DNA from 2 places in the Pseudomonas sp. TE3786 genome. Region 2 is predicted to be linked to the other one. Evidence: predicted binding sites of a transcription regulator. Region 2 holds the regulator's gene; the other holds the start of a gene.
The links. The regulator FliA, encoded in region 2, starts transcription of late flagellar genes. The targets are predictions, from matches to a motif close to CTAAAGTTTNNNNNNNNNNNGCCGNTAA.
Positions count from the first base shown of each region.

Region 1: the regulator FliA is predicted to act here: its motif matches at 1,646-1,673, upstream of flgM (flagellar biosynthesis anti-sigma factor FlgM).

Region 1 covers NZ_JBSRZF010000005.1:31,753-36,246, reverse strand. The annotation lists gene ACVW0Y_RS07625 (chemotaxis protein CheV) at 1-723, opposite strand, end outside; gene flgA (flagellar basal body P-ring formation chaperone FlgA) at 804-1,562, shown strand; gene flgM (flagellar biosynthesis anti-sigma factor FlgM) at 1,713-2,051, shown strand; gene ACVW0Y_RS07610 (flagella synthesis protein FlgN) at 2,107-2,577, shown strand; gene ACVW0Y_RS07605 (flagellar brake protein) at 2,681-3,424, shown strand; gene ACVW0Y_RS07600 (MFS transporter) at 3,492-4,494, opposite strand, start outside.
Region 2 covers NZ_JBSRZF010000005.1:159,592-164,085, forward strand. The annotation lists gene flhA (flagellar biosynthesis protein FlhA) at 1-195, shown strand, start outside; gene flhF (flagellar biosynthesis protein FlhF) at 211-1,548, shown strand; gene fleN (flagellar synthesis regulator FleN) at 1,659-2,498, shown strand; gene fliA (RNA polymerase sigma factor FliA) at 2,495-3,241, shown strand; gene ACVW0Y_RS08215 (chemotaxis response regulator CheY) at 3,326-3,700, shown strand; gene ACVW0Y_RS08220 (protein phosphatase CheZ) at 3,720-4,494, shown strand, end outside.

The sequences.
Region 1 (4,494 bases), 130 kb from region 2:
CATCTCGATGTCGGAAATCAGCATGATGAATTCTTCTTCCGGACGCTTGCCCTCGTCTGCCAGCTTACGCAGGAAATCCAGGGCCTGTCGGCCATCGTTGAGGGCGGTAACTTCCACGCCCACCGACTGCAGACAGCGGGTGACCTGCTTGCGTGCCACTGACGAGTCATCAACGATCAGCACATGCTTGGTCACGGCCTTGCCTTGGGTTTCCACGTCGATCACACCCACACTGATCGCTTCGGAAATAGGCGCGACTTCGGCGAGGATTTTCTCCACGTCGATGATTTCCACCAGTTGCTGGTCCAGGTGGGTCACTGCCGTCAAGTAGTGATCGCGGCCAGTACCCTTGGGTGGCGGATGAATTTCTTCCCAGTTCATGTTGACGATGCGCTCGACCGAGCGCACCAGAAAGCCCTGAACCTTGGTGTTGTATTCGGTGATGATTACGAAGCTGCTGTCCAGATCAGTGAGCCCGGCCCGGCCGGTGGCCATCGACAGATCCAGAATAGGGATGGTGCCGCCACGAATATTGGCCACCCCGCGAACCACCGGGCTGGACTTGGGCATGATGGTGAGCTTGGGGCACTGCAGCACCTCTTTCACCTTGAACACGTTGATGCCATACAACTGCTTGCTATCAAGGCGGAATAACAACAGCTCCAGTCGGTTCTGCCCCACCAACTGCGTACGCTGGTTAACCGAGTCCATCACTCCGGCCATACCCTGCCCCTCTTTAAAGTTTTGACCACCGAACCCTGCTTAGCCTAGCAGCCGGCACGGGCTTTGCTTTGAAGCAAAACATGAAACTGAAAACGCCACTTTTCCGACACACGCCACGCCGACTACCTACTGTAATCGGATCATGGCTAGCTTTGCTGGCATTTAGCCACATGAATTACGCGACTGCTGAGCTGACATTACCTGAACAACTTATCGGCGCAAGCCAAGGCTTTCTTGAGGTCACGGTTCAAGACTATTTAGAGCGTAGCGAAATCCAGGCGCGGCAAGAGATTCAAATCAACCGACTCGACCCACGGTTGCAATTGCAGTTGTGCGACGAAGACCTGACTACTGCCCTGGAGAGTCCGGCGCAACCGGTTGGTCGGGTCACCGTCAGGGTCAGCTGCGAAGGGTCGACGCCCTGGACCGTATTCGTTCCAGCCCAGGTAAAGCTTTACCGCAAGGTGGTGATCGCCATTCGCCCACTCAAGCGCGCGACCGAACTCAGCGAGGCGGACGTCGCCCTGGTGGAGCGCGATGTGGGTTTACTGACCCAAGGCTACCTGACCGATATGAGCCAAGTGCTGGGCACCAAGCTGACCCGCGGGGTAATGACTGATCAGGTGCTGGCACCGGTCTCCATCGAACAGGCCGAAGCCATTCGCAAGAGCGACCAGGTGGTGATCAGTGCGAAAAAAGGCGGGATAAATGTACGCATGCCGGGCGAAGCGCTGTCGGATGGCGTGGTGGGTGAACAGATCCGCGTGCGGAATTTGAGCTCGCAGCGGGTGATCAGAGCCCGCGTGCTGGGGCCGGGACAGGTGGAAGTACAGATGTAGATGGTTTTTTGCGCGCATTTTGCCGTGGCTTTTCATACACTGACGGCCTGTAGGACGCGGCAAATGGCCTTGGGAAAAAAATTCTAAAGTTTTCTAAACCAGCGCCGACAAGCTAGGCAAGCGTCCAAACACCGTCTGAGGTTTTGCATCATGGTCATCGATATCAACCGGCTAAATAATGCCGCCGCGTCCACCAGCACTGGGCGTACCGCTACGACCCAAACTGGTAGCCGCAACGATACCGCGAGCGCCACTCAACCTGCCGCACCGGCTACAGCCGCCGAACAAAGCACCGCGAAAACCGGTGAATCGGTGCAGCTCAGCCAGCAGGCACAGCAGTTGCAGAAAGTTACCGACAAACTTAGTGAGCAACCGATTGTCGACAAAGAACGCGTCGCCCGCCTGAAACAGGCCGTGGCAGATGGCAGCTATCAGGTCGACAGCAAACGCGTTGCCAGTAAACTGCTCGATTTCGAATCCCAGCGTTAACCCTTGCAGGGCGACTCTGGGGGTGTTGTTGGACGCCTAACTCCGAGAGCTCGCCATGCACGATCAAACCCTGCTGCACCTGTTCACTCAAGACATCGGCACCGCCTCGCAGCTACTTGAACTGATCGACGCCGAATTCCAAGCCCTCACCGACCGCGACCTACCCCGCCTGGAAAGCATTCTGGCGGACAAGCAACCGCTGCTCGCCGTACTTGGCCAGCATGGCGGCGAGCGCAACAAGCTGCTTACCACACTCAATCTCAGCCCCGACCAGAGCGGACTCAACGCTGTGGCCGAACAATCGCCCATTGGCGGTGAACTGCTCGAGCGTGGTGCCGAGCTCAGTACCCTGCTGGAACGCTGCCAGGCCGCCAATATCCGCAATGGCCGGCTGATTCGCGTCAACCAGGCGTCAGTGGGTGGCATGCTCGGTATTCTGAGGGGCAATTCCGATACGCCAGGGCTCTATGACAGTCGCGGCGGTGCCGCTAGAATCGGCCAGCAGCGCCCGCTCAGTCAGGCCTGAACACCACTTATAACAAGGCGCAGGGGACGTACCGGCACAATGCCAGTATGCTAACGCCCCAGATGGATAGTGCCACAGCATTTTGCTCGGAGAATTCTGGACCGTGTCCAACCCCTTCGCCGCGGGTGATGGCCCGCAACCACCGAAAGTCCTCAAAGCTCCGTTGGAAGTTTTTGCTGCGCTGCGCCAGCTGGAAGAACATCGCGACCCGCTGATCATCACTTTCCATGAACGCTCCCAGCGCTTTCAGACCTTTATCATTCAGATCAACCGCGAGCGCGGCTTGGTGGCCCTGGATGAAATGGTGCCCAACGACGGCGAGCGCTTTTTGAAAGCGGGCGAGAGTTTTCGCATCGAAGGTTTCCATGAAGGCGTGCGCATCGCCTGGGAATACAAGCAGCAAGTACAGGTCGGGCAGCTGGAAGGTTCCAACTGCTACTGGTGCCCGATGCCCACGGAGGTGCTCTACCACCAGCGTCGCAATGCCTACCGCGCCCCACTGAAACAAGCCCAGGCGGTAAATATCGAACTAGGCGGCGATCGTTTGAAAGTGCCCGTCAAAGGCCAATTGCTGGATATCTCCGCCACGGGCTGCAAGCTGCGTTTTCCTGGCGATGCCGGCAAAGGTCTGCAACCGGGTCAGGTCTATGAGCGCCTGACCGCCAAGTTGCCTTTTGGCGTGATCACTACCGCCGTGGAGCTGCGCCATATGGTCTACGACGACAAGCTGGACCTCACCTTCGTCGGCATGCGCTTTCACCGTATGAACGGCCTCGAACAACGGCAGATCGACCGTTTCGTCTACCAGCTGCAACGCGAAGCGCGGCGTGACGATATCGACGACTAGCGCCGTAAGCGGCAAAAAAACGCCACCCATTGAGGTGGCGTTTTTGTTTCCGCGAAGCAACAACCAATCAGGTTGATTTGGAGTCGGCCGGATTTTCCACCGTCGCAGCCGGCTGGGTTTGCATCTGGTCATGCACGATCTGCTCATCGACCCGCGGATCCAAGGCTGCCACCAGCGGCGAGCTGGTCATGTTGTCCGGCATCGACATATGGTGCAGCGGTGCATCGTCCACCTGGTGCAGATTGGTCACCGCATCCGGGCGAATGCGCAGCACCAGCACCGCGGCGCAGAAGCTGACAAAGGCAAATAGCATATTGGCACCGAACTGACGCATCAGCCCACCCGCTACCAACGGCCCGATACAGGCACCAATGCCAAAGGTCACCAGCAAGATTGCCGTCAACGACACCCGCCGCTCGCCTTCCACATGGTCATTGGAAAACGCCACGGCCAAGGGATACAGGCTGAACTGCAACAGGCAGAGCACAAAGCCGACCGGTATCAGCACCTCCAGCGGCACCGTCGGCATCACTGCCAGTGGCAACGCCGCCACCACCAGCAGACCGGCGCAACCGCGGATCAGCACGGCACGATCATGACGGTCAGACAACCAACCCAACGGCCACTGCACCACCAAAGCCGCCAATACGCAGCAGCCCATAAACAGACCGACCTGTTCATTGCTCAGGCCCTGGCGCGCCGCGTACAACGGCGCTAACCCGTAGAACGAGCCGATGACCAAACCGGACACCAGTGTGGTGGTCAGCGACTGCGGCACCCGTTTGATAAAAAACCGTGGCTCCAACGGTGCCGGCCGCATGGGTGCCGGGTGGATCTTGCGTGTAACCGCTACCGGCACCAGGCACAGCGAGAAACACATCGCCACCAGAATCAACAACTCAAGGCCCAACGCCGGATGCAGCACCAGTACCAACTGGCCCAACACCAGGCCCAGATAGGAGGCAATCATATAGCCGGAGAACACCATGCCGCGCTGGCTGGCCTCGGCCTGCTCGTTCAGCCAACTCTCGATGACCATGTATTGGCACATCATGCCGACGCCGACGATG
Region 2 (4,494 bases):
CAGCGTTCCCTGGTGGATGCCGCGCAGCGCCAGGAAATGCTCGGCAAACCAGCCATCCTGCTGGTAGCCGGTCCGGTCCGGGCGATGCTCTCGCGGTTCGCACGGTTGGCAGTACCAACCATGCACGTGTTGGCCTACCAGGAAATTCCAGACAACAAGCAGGTCACCATCGTTGCCACGGTGGGTCAGAACTGAACTGAGGCTTAGGTCATGCAAGTTAAACGCTTTTTCGCCGCCGATATGCGTCAAGTCATGAAGTTGGTTCGCGATGAGCTGGGCGCGGATGCGTCCATCATCGGCACGCGCCGGGTTGCTGGTGGCGTGGAACTGACTGCCGCCCTGGACTACCAGGCGCCGATGATTCCTGCCCGTCAGCCCAACCCTGAGCTGGAAGTCGAGCTGCGTCGCACTCAGTCGATGCTGGTGTCGGCCCATGCCGATCTGGCTAGCCGCGTGTCTGGTGAAAAAATGAAAGACGGCCAGCTGTTCGCCAACGAGTCCATCGTTGCGCCTGAGCTGCCGGCATCCTTTGTCCGCCCGGAGCGGCCAAAACCTGCCGCGGCGGTGGCTCCGGCTGCAGAACCGGTACGGGCGGTGGCAACCGACCAGCGCAGCCTGGATGCCATGCGCTTTGAATTGAATGGCCTGCGGGAGCTGATTGAAGTGCAACTGGGCTCGATGGCCTGGGGGCAGATGCAAAGCCGTCGTCCGCAACAGGCGGCCCTATGGCGTCGTCTGCAGCGCATGGGCCTGCCGGCCGAGCTGTCGCGGGTGCTGCTGGAGCGCGTCAGCAAGGTGGCGGAGCAACGTCAAGCCTGGCGCATGATCCTCGCCCACCTGGCCCATGCGATTAAAACACCGAAGGTCGAGCCACTGGAGGAGGGGGGCGTGATTGCCCTGGTGGGCCCGGCTGGGATGGGTAAAACCACTACACTGGCAAAAATGGCCGCCCGTTATGTGCTCAAGTACGGCGCGCAGCATGTCGCGTTGGTGAGCATGGACAGCTACCGTATCGGTGCCCAGGAACAACTGAAAACCCTGGGGCGGATTCTCAATGTGTCGGTGACTCAGGTAGATCCGGGGCAGTCTCTGACCCAGGCGCTGGAGCCGCTGGCGCGCAAACGTGTGGTGCTGATCGATACCGCCGGCTTGCCAGGTAGCGATCCGGCCCTGCACATGCAGTTGGAAACCTTGGCCGGTCGCGGGGTCAAATCGAAAAATTATCTGGTTTTGGCCGCTACTAGCCAGAGCCAAGTGCTCAAGGCCGCCTACCATAGCTATAAGCGCTGCGGCCTGAGTGGCTGTATCCTTACCAAGGCCGATGAAGCGACCAGCCTGGGTGAAGTATTAAGTCTGGCTATAAGCCAGCATCTACCGGTAGCCTATCTGGCAGACGGTCCACGGATTCCGGATGATTTGCATGTACCACGCAGCCACCAGTTGGTGAGCCGGGCAGTGAGCCTGCAGGCGCCACAGGATCCCAGCGAGGATGCGATGGCCGATATGTTCGCCGGGCTGTATCAGAATCCGGCGCGCCGAGCAGGCTGAACAGCCAGGTCAGCGTTCGAGCAATAAAGTTTTCAGGCGTTTCGGTCGCCCTCTAAGGGCAACCTGAACGTAACCAGCCAAGTGGCCCCAGTCGAAGCTAGACAAGGTGTGTGGATAACATGGGTATGCATCCCGTACAGGTGATCGCGGTGACCGGCGGCAAGGGTGGCGTCGGCAAGACCAATGTCTCGGTCAATCTATCCCTGGCCCTGGCTGATCTGGGTCGGCGAGTGATGCTGATGGACGCCGACCTGGGCCTGGCCAACGTCGACGTGCTGCTGGGGCTGTCGGCCAAGCGCACGCTGGCGGACGTCATCAGTGGTGAGTGCGAATTGCGTGATGTGCTGCTGCAAGGTCCGGGCGGTATCCGTATCGTGCCGGCGGCGTCCGGCACCCAGAGCATGGTGCAACTCACGCCCATGCAACACGCTGGCCTGATCCAGGCGTTCAGCGATATCAGTGACAACCTCGATGTATTGGTGATCGACACCGCCGCCGGTATCGGCGATGCGGTGGTGAGCTTTGTCCGTGCGGCCCAGGAAGTGATTGTGGTGGTGTGCGATGAACCCACCTCCATCACCGACGCCTACGCGTTGATCAAACTGCTCAATCGCGACCACGGCATGAGCCGTTTCCGCGTGCTGGCCAACATGGCCCACAGCCCGCAAGAAGGTCGCAACCTGTTTGCTAAGCTGACCAAAGTGACTGATCGTTTCCTTGATGTCGCTTTGCAGTACGTCGGCGCAGTGCCTTACGACGAATCGGTACGCAAGGCGGTGCAGAAGCAACGCGCAGTTTATGAGGCCTTCCCTCGTTCCAAGTGCGCTCTGGCCTTCAAGGCTATCGCGCAGAAGGTCGACACCTGGCCGTTACCAGCCAATCCGCGCGGACATCTGGAATTCTTCGTGGAGCGTCTGGTCCAGCAACCGCTTGCTGACACGGCCGTATGACATCAGGCAATGGGCTCCGTATGTATAGCAAGGCACAGGCGCAGGACTCCCAGCACCAGTTGATCGAGCGTTACGCCCCACTGGTCAAACGCATCGCCTACCACTTGCTGGCACGTCTGCCAGCCAGTGTGCAGGTGGAAGATCTTATCCAGGCCGGCATGATCGGCCTGCTCGAAGCGTCGAAAAAATACGACTCCACCAAAGGTGCCAGTTTCGAAACTTTCGCCGGCATTCGCATCCGCGGATCTATGCTGGATGAAGTGCGCAAAGGCGACTGGGCACCTCGTTCGGTGCACCGCAACAGTCGCATGGTCAGCGACGCGATCCGAAAAATTGAAGCCAGAACTGGCAGAGACGCTAAAGATCAAGAAGTTGCGGCCGAACTCCAATTGAGTCTCGAGGATTACTACGGCATTCTTGGCGACACTTTGGGCAGTCGCCTGTTCAGTTTCGACGACCTTCTTCAGGACGGCGAACACACAGGTCTGCGCGAAGACGCTGGCGTTACCCACTTCGAGCCTTCGCGCGATCTGGAAGATGAACGTTTCCAATCGGCATTGGCAGCGGCCATTTCCGGACTGCCGGAGCGCGAACAGTTGGTGTTGTCGCTGTATTACGACGAAGAACTGAATCTCAAGGAAATTGGTGAAGTGCTGGGGGTCAGCGAATCGCGGGTCAGCCAGTTGCATAGCCAGTGTGCCGCTCGTTTGCGTGCACGCTTGAGCGAGTGGCGCGCTAGCTGAGCGGTACTGCCAGTTTCTCGATTCAACGCGCATCCAGGTGCTGGGTGCGTTTAGGACTGTACGGAGGTCGACTTGGACAAAAACATGAAAATCCTCATCGTTGACGACTTCTCAACGATGCGACGGATCATCAAGAACCTCTTGCGCGACTTGGGATTCACCAACACCGCTGAGGCAGATGACGGGACTACTGCTCTACCCATGCTGCATAGCGGCAGCTTCGACTTTCTCGTGACTGACTGGAACATGCCGGGTATGACCGGTATCGACCTGCTCCGCGCGGTGCGTGCCGATGATCGTCTCAAGCACCTGCCGGTGCTGATGGTTACCGCCGAAGCCAAGCGCGACCAGATTATTGAAGCGGCGCAAGCCGGGGTGAATGGCTATGTAGTCAAGCCGTTCACAGCCCAGGTCCTGAAAGAGAAGATCGAAAAAATCTTCGAGCGTGTTAACGGCTGATACCAGCCGTGGGGGCATTATGGCGCACGACGATCTACCCATGGGCGACCTTGAGTCGTCCTTAAAATCCAATGCCCGCGAGCTCGTTGAGAGCCTTGAAAAAGGTAATTTTGGCGACGCGGTGCAGCTTATCCACGAGCTCAATAAAGTTCGTGATCGCGGGCTTTATCACGAGGTGGGAAAACTGACGCGTGAGCTGCACAACGCCATCGTCAACTTTCAGCTCGACCCCCGTGTACCTCATGCCAAGGAAGTGTCGCAGATCACCGATGCCACCGAACGCCTGAACTATGTTGTGACCATGACCGAGAAAGCGGCTAATCGCACCATGGATCTGGTGGAGCAGAGCGCGCCGCTGGTGAATGACCTGCATTCCGAAGCTGGCACGTTGAGCGCTGATTGGAGCCGTTTTATGCGCCGCGAGTTGGGCGCTGAGGCATTCCGCGAGTTGGCAAAACGTATCGAGTTGTTCTTGGCTAACAGCGAGCGTGATAGCGCCAAGTTGTCCGGCCACCTCAACGACATTCTGCTGGCGCAGGATTACCAGGACCTCACCGGTCAGGTAATCAAGCGGGTTACCCAGTTGGTTACCGAAGTGGAAGGCAACCTGCTGAAACTGGTGCTGATGGCCAGTCAAGTCGATCGTTTTGCCGGTATTGAGCACGACCATGCGGTACTACGTGCTGAACAAGAAAAAGAAAAAGAGCCTTCTCATGGTGAAGGTCCGCAGATTCATGCCGATAAGCGTGAAGACGTCGCCTCCAATCAAGACGATGTAGACGATCTGCTATCCA